DNA from 4 places in the Peribacillus sp. FW305-BF15 genome. Region 4 is predicted to be linked to each of the others. Evidence: riboswitches for the same ligand, from Rfam matches in the RefSeq annotation. Region 4 holds a riboswitch; each other region holds the start of a gene.

Region 1 (5,093 bases), on a different contig from region 4:
CCCACCCATCAATGACAGGATTTCACTCGCATTTCCGCGAATGATTTGGAAAGTAACCTTACTTAGGAGCTCTTTGACTTGCTCTGTACGATAGGAGGTGGCACCAACGCCCACCGGGTCCAAAATGACCGGGATGTCCAGGACATTTGCCGTTTTACCGGCAATCTCCATTGCTTCCAAGGCCTTATCATCGATCGTACCGAAATTCAGGACCAATGCATCTGCTAATTTGACCATATCCGCCACTTCTCTTGGGCTCGATGTCATTACTGGTGAACCTCCGATGGCAAGGGTGGCATTTGCACAGTCATTGACCGTAACAAAGTTGGTGATTTGGTGAACGAGTGGTTTCCTTTCTCTTACCTTCATAAATAAATCGGCTGAAGAAACCTTCATAATAAGTCACTCCTTTCTTTTTTTGAATATGAATGAAAATGATGGACAGGTCCATGACCTTTACCGATTGAAAAGCTATTGAGTATCGCTTCGGAAATATAGGTCTTGGCTTGTTCGATCGACACTTGCAATGGCAGTCCATTTGCCAGGTTAGATGTAATGGCGGATGATAGGGTACAGCCCGTACCATGAGTGTTTTTTGTATGAATGCGCTCTCCCTTGATCCAGTGGAAGTCAGTCCCATCATAAAAAAGATCATTTGGATTTCCTGCTGCATGGCCGCCTTTAAGTAAAACGGCTTTGGAACCCATTTCTTGTATCGAAATGCATGCCCTGTAGAAATCTTGTTTCGTCCGAATCGGGAAGCCAGTAAGTACTTCCGCTTCTGGTACATTGGGTGTTACAAGATTTGCAAGCGGAAGCAATTCCATTTTTAAGGCAGAGACGGCCTTTTCGTCGAGCAAATGGTGGCCGCTTTTGGAAATCATGACAGGGTCAAGGATAATGATGGCAGGCATGAAGGTTTTAAGGGACGCAGCGACCGTTTCCACGGTTTCTTTTGATCCAAGCATGCCTATTTTTACTGCATCGACAGGAATATCTTCAAAGATAGCTGCAATTTGATCCGATATGATAGCAGTTTCAATGGGCTGTACAGAACGGACTTCCATTGTGTTTTGGGCGGTTACGGCTGTGATGGCAGACATTCCAAATACACCATGTGCAGAAAATGTTTTTAAATCCGCTTGTATTCCAGCACCGCCCCCTGAATCAGAGCCTGCGATCGTTAATGCTGTTTTCATAAAAAAACCCCTTCATATAAGTATTTTTTAGCAATATTTTAAGTAATATGAAAGCTAAAATCGCACCTGCGAATGAACTGAACATAAAAGCCGGTAAAAAACCAAAAAGAGCAGCTTTTTCTCCCAATAGGAGGGTTGCAAGCGGATAACAGGCCAGGGAACCGAGAAAGCCGGTCCCGATCACTTCCCCTAAACAGGCGAATTTTAAGCTTTGTGTTTTTCGGTAAAGGATGGCGGCCAAAAGTGCACCAATCATGCTGCCGGGAAAGGCGAAAATTGAACCGGTACCAATCATGTTTCTAATGATGGAAACTAAAAAAGCTTGTGTCACCGCATATGCAGGCCCCAATAGAACCGCCGTCAGGACATTTGCCAGATGTTGAATAGGAAAGATTTTTGCAAATCCTGCAGGGATGAAAATAAATGAACTGGTAAGCGTCGTTAAAGCCGTGATCATGGCAGTCAATGTCAGTTTCTTGATAGGGTTCATCCTCATGTCAACCACCTACAGAGGCCAATCCTGCTCATTTTGAACCATGTCCCAGAATAAATATTCATATCGGGAAGTAACCAAAAAGTGCTTTTCTAATCTAAGAAGTTCCTTTTCAGGCATGCCTTCCGTCAATTCTTCCAACAAAGCGATCAGCCACTTGTGTGCTTCCCCGAATTCAGGAGATGAATAGGACCTTATCCAATCTGCGTAGCGATTGTTTTCCAGTGCTGCTCCATTTTGTTCTTTTAATAGCAAACCGATTTCGTAATAATCCCAAGCGCAGGGCAGGAGACAGGCGATCAAGTCTGCCAAAGTCCCATGCTGAGCTGCATTTAGCATGTAACCTGTATAGGCTAGAGTGGTTGGAGTAGGTTCTGTATTTTCCAATTCCTTGGAGCTGATCCCGAATTCGGAAGCATAATGCCGATGAATATCCATTTCCACTTGAAGGGTTTCATTTAAAATGCTCGCAAATTTTGCCATGGTTCCGATGTTATGGGCTTTGATGACACCTAAAGCAAAGAGCTTGGAATAATCCATGAGATAGACATAGTCCTGCTTCAGGTAATAGGCAAATTTCTTTTCAGGAAGTGTGCCGTTTCCAATTGCCTGGACAAAGGGATGTGAATGATTCCTTTTCCAAATCTCTTTTGCCCGTGCATGCAGTCTATCACTGAATGTTTCTAATTTTGTATTCTCCATTGTTCATCCTCCTATAGAATGGCTCCCTTTGCCTTTGTTAAATAAAAAACCCCGTTCCTGAATACGGAACGGGGTAGATGGATATAGTCTGTGAAATGGACGATATCATCCACTTCCCTCCGCCGGTATGAGCCGGTTCAGGTTCAAAGGGTCCGGAACTAATTCCATCTCAGTCTTAAAAAAGACTCCCCTAGTGGTGTGAATTGTATGTAATTACTGACATCATATCAGAAAGACAAGAAAATGCAACCCGTATTTGAAAGAGGAATCACTTTATGTCCAGGAAAAAAGGGAGAACCAGGTAATTGACTTTTGAAGATTATTAGGATAGAATCATTTCTACATCATTATATATTGAATTCTTATCCAGAGAGGTGGAGGGACTTGGCCCTATGAAACCTCGGCAGCGGACCCGTTTAGGGAACTGTGCTAAATCCAACAAGCATATGCTTGGAAGATAAGAAGAGCCGAACGGACACTGTCAGCCTCTTCTTAAATTAGAAGGGGCTTTTATTTTTGGGAAATAACGTTTAGTGACATACTAGAAAAGGTATATATAATTTGGTGAAATCAAACAAGTTGATAAAGTTTAGCTAACTAGAAGCAGGCACTAGGACGGAAAGGAGCCATTTACATGGCAGAATTATTTAAGAGGATTGAACAGAGGAAGGCAAAACTCATTGAAGAGCTATTGGCCAATGGAGTATACAAAACCTCTGATGAAAGGCACCTTTATGATGCCCCATTAAAAGTACTTGAAGATGAATATAAGATTGTTATAAATAGACCTAATAACGAGTCACCTTCTGAATGGATGACATAGTAATCGGAATACAATATTTGGATTTTTGGATAAGGGATATGATGTAAGCATTCGCAGTCTACACTAGTGGATGCTTTTTTGCGTTTATAAGAAAACGACACAAATTATACATAATTAAATAATAAAATAGGTGTTTTGTCACATTTGACCTATAAAATAACACATTTAATTTCTGGAAAATAGTTGATTTTAACTAGTGATTTCATTATGATGAAAGTGTAAAAATATTGAATAAATGGGAGGTGGCTATGATGCCTTGCCGTAAGGTAACTATAGAAAAAGTAGAAGAGAAGAGACAGGAAATGATAAAGTTGGGAGCGATTTACGGCTTAACAAGTCTGCAGACTGTACAAGCTAGCCAAGAATTGGATACGCTATTGAATGCGTTAGCAAGTAAAAGAGATTCTGAATATTTTTCCCTTCAAGAAGCATATAGGTATTTTTAAAACCTGTATTAATCTGAAAAAGCTACTGCTCAAGGCAATAGCTCTGAAGAATTATATTTAAATATCGACACGTTTACCTAGAATGATCAAATCCCGCTCAATGCCATCCATCTCGGCAACTTGAGGTAAATGTGCCCATTCTTCAAACCCGAATTTAGAAAAAAGCTTAAGGCTTGGTGTATTATGGGCGAAAATGAAACCCAATAAAGTCTTAACACCTAATTTTGGACTCAATTCAATTGCCTTTCGAATCGAAATTTGTCCAATTCCTTTTCCCCGGAAATAATCATCAATGTAAATGCTGATTTCGGCAGTGGAATTATATGCCGGTCGGCCATAAAAGGATTGAAAGCTCATCCATCCAGCGGTTTTCCCTTCTATAGTAATGATATATAGCGGTCTACTTTCTGAATGATGTTCCTCAAACCATTTAACCCTCGATTGGACGGATACAGGTTCCGTATCTGCCGTGACCATCCTTGAAGCAATTGTCGAATTATATATTTCAACAATTCTGGGTAGATCAGATAGTTCTGCCTCTCTAAACTCTATGTGTTCTTCCATGATTTAAACTCCTAACTATCATTTATTCAATCTCCAGAATGAAGGGTAATCCCGTTTTTGGTTTTAGGGACGTTGAATGAAACCCAATCCATTGAAAGTTTTATATTATCATACACTCTTTATTCTTTATCTGACAATTCTTTTTTATGTTAGTACTGCAGATTTTTTGGGTATGAAAAAGATTAAATACTTCTAGTAAAAAGACAAGAGGAGAACCAAATGAAAAAATTGGCAGGTATATTGATTATCGTACTGGTTATATGTTTTGCTGCATATGAATTTCAGGCCTCGGAGTCGGAAGATGTGCAAAGGGTCATGGCTTTTGGAGATTCATTAACCTATGGAAAAGGGGATAAGGACGGGGAAGGATATATAGATGGCCTTGAAGATGAATTGAATAATCCCCAATCGGAGCAAAAAGTGAGTTTTTGGAATTACGGTATTAAAGGCCAGGAAACGGATGGGGTGATGAAACAGCTAGATGATTACCGAATTAAAACGAAACTTGATGAAGCCGATACTTTCATTGTTTTTATTGGAACGAATGACTTGATCAATAGTAATGGCGGGAACTTGGAGAAAATAAGTGACCGAAAAATCAATGAGGGTAAACGGGAATATATCAACCATCTGAAAAAGATTACATCAACACTGATAGAGGCAAACGATAAAGCGGATATTCTGGTAATAGGACTTTATAACCCAATTAAAGACAATCAAAAACTTGAAAAGCACATTCGCGATTATAACGAGTCAATAAAGGGATTAGCGGATAAAGATGAAAGGATGTTATTCATTCCTACAAATGATCTTTTTGAAGATGAAAAGAAAACAAAGTATTTCAGTGATAAGTTACATCCGAATGA
Region 2 (5,093 bases), on a different contig from region 4:
CTTCTAAACCAGCTTTCATCAAAAGGTTTTTTGCCTTTTCTTTATCTCTGGTCCCAGCAAGTTCACTTCCAAGCAAAACATTTTCCAATACCGTTCTCCAAGGTAAAAGGGAAGGCTGCTGAGGCATATAGCTGATATGTCCCTTTAAGCCATTTATCTTTTTACCATCCAATGAAATGATGCCATGATCAGGCTTCAAAATCCCGCCGATCAAGTGGAACAATGTACTTTTACCGCTTCCCGATGGCCCAAGGATCGTAACGAATTCCCCATCATTCACTTGGAAATTCATATTCTCCAATATATTCTGCTTACCATCGAAAGAATAGGAGACGTCTTTAATTTCCAGCTTCACCCTTTTCGCCCTCCTTTCTCTTCCAAGAAACCAAGTATTTCTCCAGGAAAGTGATGATTCCAAAAAAAATCAGGCTCATTCCCATAATGATGAAAATGGCTACAAACACCCGATCTGTCCTGAACGCTGAAGAAGCGAGAGTCATATAAACACCAATCCCCGATTTTGCCCCAAGCCATTCCGAAATAACCGCACCCATTACACTATAGGTAGCCGAAATTTTCAGGCCGGAGAAAATGAACGGGATCGAGTGAGGAAGTTCCAGCTTCCAAAATAACTGGTTTTTCCCCGCTCCCATCATCTTGAAATAATGCTTAAGCTCGTATGGTGTCTGGCGAAAACCGTCCAATGATGCGACCGCAACCGGAAAAAAACATACAAGTGAAATCACGATTAACTTAGGCAGCATGCCAAAGCCAAACCAGATCACCAAAAGCGGCGCCAAAACAATGATAGGTATATTTTGTGATAGTATGAGCAGAGGATAAACCGCTTCCTTCACACCTGGAAATAGGTGCAGGATTGCCGCGATCAATAAGCCGATGCAGCTTCCAATAAAAAAACCTGACAACGCAAGCTCGGTTGTGGATATAAGGTGTCCGTAAAGATTGCGGGACGACTCAATTCCTTCAATGAAAATGGCCGATGGAGCGGGAAGCAGCCATTCTTCAACTTTCAATAAGACTGTCACTGACTCCCATACTATCAGCAACAATAATAAAAGAAAGAAGGGAGCCCCCTTCTTCCAAATTCCCCTTCCGATCATGCCCGATATTTCTCCGTTAACGTATCCATCGTAATCCCGCTAGGCTGATATAATATTTTCACTTGGGAAATGACATTCGGCGATCCTATTTCAATCATTCTTACATTCATTTTTTCTATCACGGCAAAAAGCTCGGAAAGCTCCCCCTCCATTGTCGTTTCAAGCGGGTGAACCTCATACTTGACACCTGATTCTTCAATGATCTTGATTGCTTCATCGACCATAGGGATGACATTTTCCCCTTTAGGAATAATTTGTATACTAATTAATGAATTGGCCATTGTATTTCCTCCTATTTTGGTAAAAATTCATTGGTAAATGCCTTTTCAGGATCGAAATCACCTTCAAGAAGCTTATTTTCAGTCATCCACTCACTGTAATTCTTCCAAATTTCAAGCTTTTGTTCACCCCATCGCGGAGCATCATCCTGATACTTGGCTGCAAGCCACTCCTGGCTTTTCTTCACTAGTTTTGGATCAAGATCCGGTGCAGACTCAATTAACATATCTGCTGCATCATCAGGATTCTTAATCGCAAACTGGTACCCTTTCGAAGCTGCATGGACGAATGCTTTAACAGTCTCGGGATCTTCTTTTATCATCTTTTCATTTGTAGTCAAAACAGGCGTATAGTAATCAAGCTTATCAGAGTATTCGGTTAAGTACACCATATTAAGCTTTTCATTTCGCAACTCAGCCTCAATGCCTGTCCAACCATAATAAATCCAGGCAAAATCTATATCCCTTTTAACCGAAGTGAAAAAATCCATGTCTCCTGTATTGACTATGTCCACTTTATTTACATCCGCATTTTCCTTTTTCATGAGTGAATCAATAATGGCCTTTTCAACCGGAGATCCCCAGCCACCATACGTTTTCCCTTCAAAATCCTTGGGAGTCGTAATGTCCTTAGCCTCAGGGGAAGCGAATCCCGAAGTATTATGCTGGATGACGGCAGCTACCGAAACAATCGGCACACCCTGTACGCGGGCCTGCGTTATGCCCTCTTGATAGCTCACGCCAAATTCAGATTTCCCTGAAGCGACAAGCTTATCAGCTCCAGCTTCACCTGGCATGATAATTTCCACATCAAGACCTTGTTCTTTAAAATAACCTTTTTCCTTGGCTACATACAATCCTGTATGGTTTGTATTCGGTGTCCAATCGAGCACGACCGATACCTTCTTTAATTTTTCATTTTTAGATGCTTCTTCTTTTTCATTAGTTCCGCCTGCTCCGCATCCAGCTAAAAGGAAGAACGAAGTTAACAGTGGTAAGAATTTATTCAAGTCATTATCCTCCTACACATCTTATAAGATTCATATGCCGGAACCATAAAAGGGCTCCAGGGCTATTCAAATACTGGATAAAAAAGCAAAAAACGCCCGAAGATGAATTCGGACGTTAACATACAAAACAGAAAATCAGTCATAATATGTTCCCTCCGCTGGCATCACCCAGATCAGGTTCAAAGAGTCAGCATCTAATGGATGCAATCTCAGCCAGCAGTACTGGCCCCCCTACATTTCTCGCACATATGAACTTTTCTCTCTCATTATATCAATTCATGGGGAAAAAGGAATACTAATTTGCTTCTTCTCTCTAATTGGAAAGGTATTCCTGGCACTTCAGGATATCTTGCAAATATCTTTTGGAACGAAAATCATTGAAAGGAAAATAATTCTGCCTCTTTCCATTCCAATATCTCTTGGCTGCAACGGCGGCGGACACGTTCCAAATAGTCATTTCTTTTCAAGCATTCATATAATGAGCATTACATGTAGACATTTTTGTTTACTTGTTTTATTAAACCCTTAATTTCATAAGCAAAAGGTGGATATGTCATGATAAAGATTAATCACAAATGGTTAGATGTCAGTCAAATCCAACCAGGTACAGCCTCTGCCAAATCGCTTGAAACTCTTCAATGCTTGGCGGAAGATTCTAACGTTTTTGAATACCGGAACTTTGGGGATTTTAATTTCGAGATACAGCTGAGGAACCGAGTCATAGAGGCAGCTATTGCGTTGGATAAAAGCGGTCCGGATTTTTCCACACTTGAGGAGTCTCAATCCAATCAACGTTATTGGCACCTTTCAAAGGATGGCACCTTTACCCTTCAGCCAGGGATTCTCCCTCATGCTGCGCTCGTTGACATTTTCATGAATGGAGGGCTTTATGCCTTCGAATGCGGTACAGCAATGGTCGTCACTTTTTTAAAGGCGATTTTGGATTTGATCGGCCCTAGGAATTTCGACCATCTTTTTTCAGACCTATTTTTATATGACTTTCGCCCTCCACAGAATATGGCTCTCATTATTCATCAAGGAAGGGATTATTTACCAGGTGATTGCGTTTACTTCAAAAACCCTGATCACGACTTGGCAACCCCTGAATGGCAAGGTGAAAATGCCATATTATTAGGGAATAACCTCTTTTATGGCCACGGGATCGGGATTACCACTGCACAGGGAATCATCGATGAATTAAATAGCAATAGAAAGCCATTCGCCACCATATCAGCATTTCTGACAACGCATATCATTTCCCTGGATAGTTCCTTCTATAGACAATTCCAACTAAATAACCCCCGTGCCAAGCCCGATAACAGTCCTGCCAGCCTTTCCAATTGTATTGTTTCTGAAATAGGTTCGAAGATATACCTTTCATGACCCTGGCATTTCGCCTATGCCATAAATCCGTTTTATTGAATATCGACATAAAAAAATGCTTGGGCAGAAAATTCCCCAAGCATTTTTTCTATTCAAGCACCAATATTCCCTTTGCCTTTGAACCTGCGGGCACTTGCCTGCCCCCATTTCGTTATGGATAGTGTATAAACAGCCAAGGCTGACCATATGAACAAAAAGGCTAAAAGATGTGCTTTGGTGAAACTTTCATGATAGACGAATACCCCGATCAATAAAGATAAGGTCGGAGCGATATACTGAAAAATGCCTAGCATCGATAACGGGATCTTCTCGGCCCCTTTTGCAAAATATAAAAGAGGCAATGCCGTGGCAATCCCGCCGCCCACCAACAGCAAGCTTGTGCTCCCGTCTGTAAAGAATTGCATTTCCGACCTGTTCATCAAGTAAATCAGGTAACCTAGGGCCAGAGGCGTTACCATCATCGTTTCGAGCGTCAGCCCGATTGCCGATTCGGCCTTGATCATTTTTTTTGCCAGACCGTATAATCCAAAGGTCATGGCCAAAACAAGAGAGATCCACGGGATCGTGCCGAAATGAATGCCAAGGATCAAGACTCCGATTCCTGCAAGCAGGAATGAAATGATTTGGGCCCCGCTCAATTTTTCTTTTAAGACTATCACTCCCAATAGTACACTGACGAGCGGATTGATATAATATCCAAGGCTCGTGTCGAGGATCCGTCCTGAGTTAACGGCCCATATGAACACTCCCCAATTGGCTGTAACAAGCAGTGACGCCGTTAGTAATGCCGTAAAGAGTTTCGGATTGCCCATTATGTTTTTGACATAATCTAGAAACGCCTGCCATTTTTTCATGAACATCAATAAAACCAGCATGAACACGAAAGACCATAATACCCTCTGAGCTAAAATTTCTATTGCACCGACTCCCTGAAGGAACTTCCAGTAAACCGGCACAACTCCCCACATCATGTAAGAAAGGGCTGCATAAATCGCCCCTTCTTTTTGTTGATCCACTTTCATAACAAGCCTTCTTTCCATTTACATTCCTTTATCTAATTCCATCTAACAATTTTGTATTTCCATTTCTTTTTTTGCAACTGTTAATTTTTATCATACATGATTTTGTCATCGATGACCGTCATGACCGCCTCAGCTTTCAGGAGATCATCCGGTGCAACAGCAAAGACATCCAGATTAAACACGGTAAAATCGGCATCGTACCCTTTATTGATCACACCGCGGCGTTTTTCCTCGCCGATTGCTGCAGCACTCCCTTTGGTATACAATGCGAAAGCCTCG
Region 3 (5,093 bases), on a different contig from region 4:
ATGTTTATCCCGATGTGCCTCAAGGCGGAACACTTTAAGCAATGAGCGGACTCTCTCATCTATTTCTTGTTGCGGCCTTTTATCAATACGCAATGAATAAGCAATCTCTTCATATACAGTATTTGCAACGAACTGAAACTCAGGATTTTGAAAGACAAACGTCATATGATCCGTTGGATTTTTCACCATTTTAATGGCGTTCCCCAATAATTCATACGTACCTTTCGTTTTTATGAACTGCATCAATGCATGCAAAAGTGTACTCTTGCCCGCACCATTTTCTCCCCTGATCACAATCCATTCTCCTGAATGGACCTTCAGCCCTTCAACGTGTATTTTTTCCTCTTTATTCCGAAAACCGCTAAATCCTTGCACATCCAGAAGAGGTAAACCATCTGTAAATTGGTGTTCCCTAGTGGGTGCATACTTCTGTATATATTCATCCCAAACACCAGGGAACCAAATTCCATGTTCTCTCATTTCATTTTTATATAGGGAAATAATGGTGTCTCTTGGACCATCAGCTATGATTTGACCGTCATCGTTTAAAAGCACGATTCGTTCGATGAATTCTAAAACATGGTCAATTTTATGTTCGACGATAATAACCGTTTTGTCTTTTCCGACTTCCTTCAACAAGTCCCAGATTTCTTTCGTTCCTTCCGGATCAAGCATGGCTGTCGGTTCATCTAAAAATAGCACTTCTGGTTCAAGGGCCAATACTGAAGCGATTGCCAGACGCTGTTTCATCCCGCCTGATAATGTTTCTATACTTGTATGCCCTAGGTTCAATCCTACATTACGGATTTGATTTTCAATTTTCTCTTTCATTTCTTCTTTAGGGACGGAAAGATTCTCAAGGACAAAGGCAATTTCCTCATCGGCAAATGGCATGCAAAACTGGCTATCAGGATCTTGAAAAACATATCCCCATGAAGAAGGGCATTTCAATTCCTCCGCTTTCATCGGGACTTCGATGGAATTCGGAATCAATCCGCTTAACACTTGCAACAGAGTGGACTTACCACATCCTGATGGTCCCAACAATAGCACTTTTTCTCCTTGATCAAACGATAGTGATAGGTCCTTGAATATCAAAGATTCATCACCGGGAAATTTCATTCTTAACTTTTCAACAGAAACGATTGGTTCCATGGCCCTCAACCTCTACTTTTGATCCAGTTCTGCATAATCTTTATTGGAAACCGGACGCACAAGATTTGTTACTCCTGTTGCTTCCAGGACTTTAACTAGATAATAAGCTGTCACACCTGCAAAGAATATGGAACCCACAAACCTCGCTATCATGAATAACGATAGATTCCAAGTTGAAAGCGCACCTATTTCCCCGTATGCAAAATCCATGATAACTGATGCCAGGCAGGAAGCTATCGCAGCTAAAACGGCCACCTGCATATTGAATTTTTTATATTTGAAAGTCATGAACACCAGTTCCGCGAACAAACCTTGGACCACCCCATATAACAGTACAGTCAGCCCCCATGGTGAACCAAGGAAGAACTCCCCGGAAGCTGCAGCTATCTCCGCCAAAAGTGCCACACCCGGTTTCCGTAAAATTAAGAAGGCGACGGGGCCAGCTATAAACCACATTCCATAAATAAGTTGATCCAGATGTAATCCTAATGGTTTAACGGAATAATAAATCGAACCCCAAAGGATATAAACGATTCCAAATGCTACCGCAATCACGATCGTGACTAATATATCCGTTAATTTCAATCCTTTTTTCATTGTTTCATTCTCCTTTTATACTTCTAATGTTTCCTTATGAACGGGCCATGTCTCTAAACGATAAGCCATTTCCCAAAATGAGTATTCATATTGGCTGCTGAGAATAAAATGTTCTTTCATTCTCGCCTTATCTTCTTCAGTTACTTTTTCAGCAATCTCATCCAGCCTCGCAATTTGTTCTTCCACCAAAGTGCGGAACCACTCTCCTCCGTAAGCCGCTATCCATTCTTGATAAATCGGCTCTTCGGGCATGCACCCTTGCAGCTTTTCACCTATCTCATAATACAGCCAGTAACACGGCAAGATAGCTGCAATAACATCTCCTAAATGTCCCGAATAAGCCGCACGATACATATGGGAAGTATAAGCATAGGCAGTCGGGGCAGGCTTGAAATCTTCCCGTTCTTCTTTTGTGATGCCTAATCTCTCGGAAAAATTCTCATGAAGCTTCAACTCCGCTTCATATGTTCCTTGTGCATGGCCGGCAAGCCTGCTTGTTGTATGTAAATCTGTAGCTTTGACTGCCCCTAAGGCTTGAACTCTAGCAAAATGAGATAAATAATAGGCATCTTGCATGACATAAAAACGGAAACACTCCAATGGCAATGTGCCATCTCCTATTCCTGCTACAAACGGATGATTAAAACTAGCTTCCCAAATGTGATTAACTTCCTTACGGATTTCCTCTGAAAACTTCATGTCCATTACCTCCAAATTGTATTTTTTCATTGAACGTTACAGAAAAAAAACACTTATCACCCCTTTTTTTGCAAACAAAAAACCACTTTCTTAAACGTAAAGAAAGTGGTTGTACTTGAAATAATACAGAAATGTATAGTTCCAGACCCCACTTCCCTACGCTGGTATAAACCAGATCAGGTTCTAAGGGTCTTAAAGTCATACTTCAATCTCAGCTTTTGTGGGTAAAAAATCAACTTTTACCTATAAAGCACCCCTAGTGGTACAAATTGTATATTAAATTCATTTGCCTTTATATTAACACGATAAATCCAATTGTCAAACGTATTAGAAAAGTTTTCTTGATTTAGGGTTACTAAACTTTCAATCTTCCATACCCTCATTTCCCGTAGCCTTCAAAGAATTTGATCAAAGGGAGCTCAGTTAGTAGTTTTACTGGTGAGTTTTACCGGTTTACTCGTGAATTCTACTGTTTTACTCGTGAATTTTGCCGGTTTACTCGTGAATTCTGCTGTTTTACTCGTGAATTGGCCACTTGACTCGTGAATTCAGCAGTTCACTCGTGAGTTTTGCAATTTTACTCTTGAATTTGATGAATTCACAGTAATCCCCTTTTGAACTTTCCATCAAACCAGCTCACTATTGTGACGCCGGTTAGGGATTTCCCAAAGCAACTTCTCAACTCGCGCCCATCCACCTCCTACTCTTTTATTATGAATTCATTATAGTAAACTTAATATTTTTAAAAACCATATAATTTCATAATGTGAAATTATAGGAAAAGTTTATTTTTAATTGTGAACTATCAAAAGATCGCCCCGAAGAAATGACTTTCATTACCGCATTATCAAAAATCAGTGTTAAACTATCCATGTTCAAGCTTAATTAATAACGGCCTTTTTTTGTTCTTGACTTGAATAGATGAAAGTGGTGAGGAAAGTTTCAATTTTGCGTACATTTAGAAAGTTATACCAATTTTTTGTGGATATACCTTTAAAAAAAGGAGTGGTTTTGAATTACCGCTACGAGGTAAAAGCTGTAATCGGAACAGGAAGCTACGGTATTGTTTATCGTTGCAATGATTTGAAAATGAATAAAAATATAGTGATCAAACAGCTCCGGAAAAGTAAACGCCGCAGCAAAAAAGAGCTGAAACAGTTTGAAAATGAAATTTCCATATTACGAATGTTAAACCACAGAAATATCCCTAAATTTCACGAGAAATTTTCGCAAGATGGAAATGTTTATTTTGTGATGGATTTCATAGAAGGGAATAATTTAGAAGACCATATTTTCTCGAATCAATTAACGTTCAATGAGAAAGAGTCTCTATATTTTCTGGATAAGCTGGTCGATTTAGTATGTTATCTACATGAGCATGACATTTTCCATCAAGATTTACGTATACCGAATATTCTACTTAAGAACCATCAGCCCATTTTGATAGACTTTGGTTTGTCCAAGATGATCAATTCGGACAACCTCGCTAAAGAATCCATTTTGCAGCTGAAAAGGCAGGATTTTTACGACTTGGGGGAAATACTTCTATATGTACTTTATACGACGTACGCTTCCAAAAGTAAAAAAGCACTTCCTTGGACAGAAGAGCTTTCGTTAGAAAAAGAAACCGTACATTTACTGAAAAGGTTATTAAGCATCCAAGAACCTTACTCAGATATTAAAGAAATCTCAATGGACCTGAAGGCTGTATTGAAGTCAAAGAATTGGAATTAGCTGCTGCTGCCCCGCCCTTTTCTCTTGTAGCGGTCACTTCCACTCATGGGATACCTTTTGTACCCCCGGCTGCTGCTGCTGCTGCCTCGGCGATAATGCCCATGTCTTCGCTCACTGCTGCCTTGGGAAAGCTGTTTGATTTTTTTCATTATTTTCTTCAGCATTTCTTTCACCTCTTTTATTTTGGTTTTAAAGCCTGTTATTCATTTAGCCTAACATAGTCACAGTATAAACCTTATTAATAAGTACTATAATTTTTTTTCATTTGTGTTACAGTCCATTACTGCTTCATGGATTCGGCTTTTTTCATTGTTGGTCATGGGAACGCCCTGATCCCTTCAATTTATTAAACTCCAAATGGCTCTTACAATATACGAATAGATGACAAAGTCGACTTTTTATCTTTTCCATTTCTGAGTCACATTCGGTATATATTATCTGTTTCCGAATCAGTCAGTAAAAAAAACCTGGCGCATATTTCATCGCCAGGTTTCAGACTGTAGACAAACTCGATGAAAATCGAGTTTGTCTATTTTTATGGCTTGTACAATTTGGACGTTGATTGGAACGTAGGGCACTCGCTTTCCGCGGGCGGTCGGCCCTCGGCTTTCGCCTGCGGGGTCTCCCCTAGACGCGCTTTTCCCGCAGGAGTCTCGAACACCCGCTCCAATCAACTTTGTCTTACCTTTTAGATAGAACACTTTTGCCTGGAGTCATTTTTGTTTTAAAATAGAATTATTAAAACTTGAGGTGATGAGGCTGCTTTCTAAACATGATTCTATTCAGCGAGATCAACTTGAAATGATTACTTTAGATCACCTGGTGCCACCGAACCATTTGGTTCGTAAAATGGGAGCTGCCATTAATTTAAAGAAGATGGTCAATTGGACATGGGGAGGTACAAAAAT
Region 4 (5,093 bases):
CATGCGAACTAGAAGATGAGTCGCTTTTGTTCATGTCCGATGTGCTGCCAACCGCATATTGGAGTGTAGAGAACGCTGGCGTCAATAAAGATGATACGGTAGCGATATTGGGCTGTGGACCGATTGGCTTGATGGCTCAGAAGTTCGCTTGGATGAAAGGAGCAAAAAGAGTCATTGCCATCGACAATCTACCTTATAGACTCAATAAGGCTAAACGGATGAATAAGGTAGAGGCGTATAACTTCGATGAATATAACGATATGGGCAGCTACATTAAGGAAATCACTTCAGGCGGGGCCGATGTAGTTATAGATTGTGTGGGAATGGATGGGAAGAAATCGACGATAGAGGCGATTGAGCAAAAGCTGAAACTTCAGGGTGGAACGTTAAGTGCGATCGAGATTGCCCTTAACGCCGTACGTAAATTCGGCACGATTCAACTGACTGGCGTATACGGTTCGAAATATAATATGTTCCCATTAGGCAATATATTTGAGCGGAACATTAACCTGAAAATGGGACAAGCACCAGTCATTCACTACATGCCAAAGCTTTTTGATGAAATCACGGCTGGAAAGTTCGACCCCACGGAAATCATATCCCATAAAGTCCCTCTCGAAAAAGCGAGTGAGGCTTATCAAATCTTTAACGATCATGAAGATGAATGTATTAAAGTGGTGCTAAAGCCGTAATCTGAAGCTCATAAAAAGTCCAATGCATGGAGTTGCATTGGACTTTTTGGTTATGTTCATAAATAGTTAATGGTGTATTATGGAAAAAAGTATAAAAGAGGTTTGAAATATGAATGATAGTTATGCCTTTGAACCGAAGAAATCAGGTTTACACTGATTTTTTTTACTATAATGGGTGGATGCGTTTCAGGGGAATCCGGAAATGTGACGACTGACCCTTCAATTGATGAAGGAGAATATGCCAAGTGAACTTGAATAAGGGTTTTTGGTAATGAAATGGAGTATTTATATTATATAATGATAGTGACAAAAGGAGGATGTTCAGATGGTATATAACTCGGCAGCAGAACTTAGTGAAGGGTTTGGTTATCCGCCCGTTCACGTTAAATTGACGATAGAGATCATCGATAAAAGGTTGGGACCTGTAAAGGCAGAAGCGGAGATTGCCATCAAGCCTGTTAAGGCAAAGGGATATCTGGAAGTATTGGTGGAAGAATTGGAATCGGAGCATATCTTTGCCGATGAAAATGGCAGTATCTATGGCAGCTTCGGCATCGATCAAAGCATCCAGATATATGATGAAGTCCTGACTACCATTCCGTTCGAAGAGATAATGGGAAATGAAAATTGGAAAGAGACAGTTGAGGAATCCATCACGGCGGATAAACTAAAGGGACAACTGGGGAAATCCCTAAATGATTATCAATTCAGTGATTTGAGCGGGAAATATAAATTCAGGAAAAGATGTACGATAACAGAACTCCAATTCATAGATTAAACGAAAGGAGAAGGCGATATGCTTTCTCTTTTTTACATATGGCCATAATATTTTTCCTTATGATAATCAAATTCTTGCAGTGACACAATCTGTGAGAACCTTTAACCATACACAAGGGGCGCTCAGTTAATGGTTTCAACTTGCATTTATTATATTGCTTTACATAGGTTAATATATTGTTAAGGGCTTTTATAAGAAATAGAAACGAATATTTTAAAAGATAAAAAGGAGAATATATGAAAATTGGTTTGGTACGGCATTTTAAGGTGGCACATGAATTTCCTATTGGGAAAGCTGTGACGGCGGATGATATGAAGCAATGGTTTGTGGACTATGATGCAGCGGATATTATTTATGGAACGACTTTATTTGGCGTGGAGGAATGGCAGGAATGTTATTGCAGTGATATGTCGAGAGCCGTCAAGACAGCGGAACACATCTTTCCAGGCACGGTTCATCGGATGGAGGAGCTGCGGGAAATACCTTCTCCCCCTCTGAGAGGAAGGATTAAGCTGCCGTTCATCCTTTGGGCCATCTGGATTCGCTGCTGCTCGGTGATCAACAAGCAGACAAGGGCGGAAATTAAGTTTGCTGAGCAAAGAATCAATAAAGTATTGGATGAAGTCTTTGCAAAGGGGGAAAGGAGTGTTCTGATCGTGAGTCATGCCGCCCTCATGGTATATATGAGGAAAGAGCTGATCCGACGGGGGTTCACCGGTCCAAAGTTCAAGATTGCTAGAAATGGAAAATTGTATGTATTTGAAAGCGGAAAAGGGAAATGAATATATGGTTCCCACCGGAAAAGGTAAGCCATTTTGCGAAGAAAGAGACATGCATTTTCCGAATAGTTATTCTTTTTTTATTGGTTGTGGTTTATTATTGTAATAGTGTAATTTTTACGAATTCAATATTGGGGAAAGAGGGGTGGACATTTTGCTGAAGGCAGTTTTTTTTGATTTAGATGATACATTACTATGGGATCAGAAAAGTGTAAAAGAGGCTTTTGTGGCCACATGCGAAGTTGCCAAGGAGAAATATGGTCTGAATGTCGAAGAGTTTGAAGAAGCGGTGCGGAAGGAAGCGCGTGATCTTTATTCTTCTTACGATACATATGCATTCACTCAAATGATCGGAATCAACCCATTTGAGGGACTATGGGGGAATTTTCGGGATGATCATGATGAATTCCGGAAGATGGCCGGGATTGTACCGGCTTATCGGAAAGAAGCGTGGACGAGGGGCTTGAAGGCATTAGGGATCGATGACCCGGAATTTGGGCTTGAACTGGCAGAACGTTTCCCGGCCGAAAGACGCAAAAAGCCATTTATCTATGAAGAAACATTCCGTGTTCTGGATGAATTAAAAGGAAAGTACAAATTGCTATTGCTTACGAACGGATCTCCTGAGCTGCAAAATACCAAACTTGAAATAACGCCTGAACTGGTTCCTTATTTCGACCAAATCGTGATTTCAGGCGCATTTGGACGAGGTAAACCTGATGCCTCCATTTTTGAGCATGCTTTGGAAATCATGGAGCTAGATAAGGATGAAGTATTGATGGTCGGCGATAATTTAATGACCGATATCCTTGGAGCATCACGGGTAGGCATAAAGTCGGTTTGGATAAATCGCCATGATAAGGAACGGAATGAAGTGATTCCAACCTACGAAATCACGCATTTAGAGGAGCTTTTTCCTATCCTTGGGAGCCTGGGGAATTAATTGGCGGTCCTCCTCCAAATAACAAATTTTAGATGATTGCAGAGAAAATACTAGGTCTTTTAAATTATTTACAGAATGAAAAGGGTGAGATATAGTTACCCTGTAATCAATTAAATTATTCAGACTAGGGGTGTCCAATAAAAGTTGGGCTGAGAGAGAAGCGCTTAAGCTTCTTAACCCTCAGGACCTGATCTGGTTCATACCAGCGTGGGGAAGTTAGAATCTACTTAACGATGACCTTTCAACTGGTCATTTCTGTAGTCATACTAACGTTAGCCGGGTCTTAAATATGAGACCTGGCTTTTTCGTGCGAAATGGATTGGATTTTGTCCTTTTTAAATGAACTTAAAAAGGAGAAATGAAATCATGAAGAGTAATTCAGTAAATGACATGAACGTTTCAATTATGTCCAGTTTTGCCGGGAGTAAAAAAGTGTATGTTGAGGGATCTAGACCCGATATTAAAGTACCTATGCGTGAAATTGAGCTAAGTCCGACGACAGGGGCATTCGGAGAAGAGGAGAATCCGCCTTTACGTGTATATGATACAAGCGGCTTCTATACGGATTCAGAATATCCGATTGATATTCATAAAGGCCTTGCCCCGATTAGACGCAGCTGGGTTCTGGAACGGGAAGATGTTGAAGAGTATGAAGGGCGTGAAATAAAGCCGGAAGATAACGGATATAGAAAAGTGGAGTCACAATCCAATGCCGAAGTTTTTCCGGGATTGAAAAGAAAACCATTGCGTGCGGTGAAAGGGAAAAACGTAACCCAGCTCCATTATGCCCGCAAAGGGATCATTACTCCAGAAATGGAGTTCATTTCGATCAGGGAAAATGTAGCCCCTGAGTTTGTAAGGGAAGAGGTAGCTAGCGGGCGGGCAATCATTCCGGCAAATATTAACCATCCTGAAAGTGAGCCCATGATCATCGGACGTAATTTTCACGTGAAAATAAATGCGAATATTGGAAATTCAGCTGTCAGTTCATCGATCGAAGCTGAAGTGGAGAAAATGACTTGGGCTACACGATGGGGTGCAGACAACATAATGGATCTTTCCACAGGAAAGAATATTCACACGACGCGGGAATGGATTATCAGGAATTCACCTGTGCCTGTTGGGACGGTTCCGATATATCAAGCATTGGAAAAAGTGAATGGGGTCGCGGAAGATTTAAATTGGGAAGTATTCCGGGATACTTTAATCGAGCAGGCTGAGCAAGGTGTCGATTACTTCACCATACACGCTGGTGTGCTTTTGCGATACATCCCAATGACAGCAAAGCGAGTTACGGGTATTGTTTCCCGGGGAGGCTCCATCATGGCACAATGGTGCTTGGCCCACCACCAAGAAAGCTTTCTCTATACACACTTTGAAGAGATTTGTGAAATCATGAAGACGTATGATGTTTCTTTCTCATTAGGTGACGGTCTCCGTCCGGGATCCATTGCAGATGCAAACGATGAGGCACAATTTGCGGAATTGGAAACACTTGGGGAATTGACGAAGATTGCTTGGAAGCACGATGTTCAAGTCATGGTGGAGGGACCCGGTCACGTACCGATGCATTTGATTAAAGAAAATATGGATAAACAGCTGGAAGTCTGTCAAGAAGCACCATTCTATACCCTGGGACCATTGACGACGGACATAGCTCCTGGATACGACCATATCACTTCTGCGATTGGTGCTGCCATGATTGGATGGTTTGGAACGGCCATGCTTTGCTATGTGACACCGAAAGAGCATTTGGGACTTCCGAATAAAGAGGATGTTCGGGTAGGGGTCATTACTTATAAAATTGCAGCACACGCAGCTGATCTTGCAAAAGGCCATCCGCAGGCAAGAAAACGGGATGATGCCCTTTCGAAGGCTAGATTCGAATTTCGTTGGAGAGA

The links. Region 4 has a riboswitch for thiamine pyrophosphate ahead of thiC (phosphomethylpyrimidine synthase ThiC). Riboswitches for the same ligand answer to the same signal wherever they lie in the genome.
Region 1: another riboswitch for thiamine pyrophosphate. It lies ahead of tenA (thiaminase II); the one in region 4 lies ahead of thiC (phosphomethylpyrimidine synthase ThiC).
Region 2: another riboswitch for thiamine pyrophosphate. It lies ahead of AC3WLU_RS15140 (ABC transporter substrate-binding protein); the one in region 4 lies ahead of thiC (phosphomethylpyrimidine synthase ThiC).
Region 3: another riboswitch for thiamine pyrophosphate. It lies ahead of tenA (thiaminase II); the one in region 4 lies ahead of thiC (phosphomethylpyrimidine synthase ThiC).

The regions. Positions count from the first base shown of each region.
Region 1 is NZ_JBYSYV010000010.1:12,440-17,532, reverse strand. Features, by position in the region: gene thiM (hydroxyethylthiazole kinase) at 1-396, opposite strand, end outside; gene thiD (bifunctional hydroxymethylpyrimidine kinase/phosphomethylpyrimidine kinase) at 393-1,199, opposite strand; gene thiW (energy coupling factor transporter S component ThiW) at 1,168-1,689, opposite strand; gene tenA (thiaminase II) at 1,705-2,394, opposite strand; TPP riboswitch at 2,492-2,596, opposite strand; SAM riboswitch class I at 2,754-2,858, shown strand; gene AC3WLU_RS12215 (Fur-regulated basic protein FbpA) at 3,029-3,217, shown strand; gene AC3WLU_RS12210 (Spo0E family sporulation regulatory protein-aspartic acid phosphatase) at 3,466-3,663, shown strand; gene AC3WLU_RS12205 (GNAT family N-acetyltransferase) at 3,721-4,227, opposite strand; gene AC3WLU_RS12200 (DUF459 domain-containing protein) at 4,447-5,093, shown strand, end outside.
Region 2 is NZ_JBYSYV010000013.1:3,737-8,829, reverse strand. Features, by position in the region: gene AC3WLU_RS15155 (ABC transporter ATP-binding protein) at 1-349, opposite strand, end outside; gene AC3WLU_RS15150 (ABC transporter permease) at 339-1,121, opposite strand; gene AC3WLU_RS15145 (thiamine-binding protein) at 1,118-1,402, opposite strand; gene AC3WLU_RS15140 (ABC transporter substrate-binding protein) at 1,414-2,409, opposite strand; TPP riboswitch at 2,543-2,652, opposite strand; gene AC3WLU_RS15135 (TGL-type protein-glutamine gamma-glutamyltransferase) at 2,965-3,792, shown strand; gene rarD (EamA family transporter RarD) at 3,885-4,814, opposite strand; gene AC3WLU_RS15125 (amidohydrolase) at 4,895-5,093, opposite strand, start outside.
Region 3 is NZ_JBYSYV010000017.1:12,910-18,002, forward strand. Features, by position in the region: gene AC3WLU_RS17955 (ABC transporter ATP-binding protein) at 1-1,155, opposite strand, end outside; gene AC3WLU_RS17960 (ECF transporter S component) at 1,168-1,752, opposite strand; gene tenA (thiaminase II) at 1,768-2,451, opposite strand; TPP riboswitch at 2,588-2,719, opposite strand; gene AC3WLU_RS17970 (protein kinase domain-containing protein) at 3,457-4,185, shown strand.
Region 4 is NZ_JBYSYV010000014.1:104,621-109,713, reverse strand. Features, by position in the region: gene AC3WLU_RS16290 (zinc-dependent alcohol dehydrogenase) at 1-692, shown strand, start outside; gene AC3WLU_RS16285 (hypothetical protein) at 1,018-1,470, shown strand; gene AC3WLU_RS16280 (histidine phosphatase family protein) at 1,707-2,252, shown strand; gene AC3WLU_RS16275 (HAD family hydrolase) at 2,404-3,192, shown strand; TPP riboswitch at 3,309-3,423, shown strand; gene thiC (phosphomethylpyrimidine synthase ThiC) at 3,559-5,093, shown strand, end outside.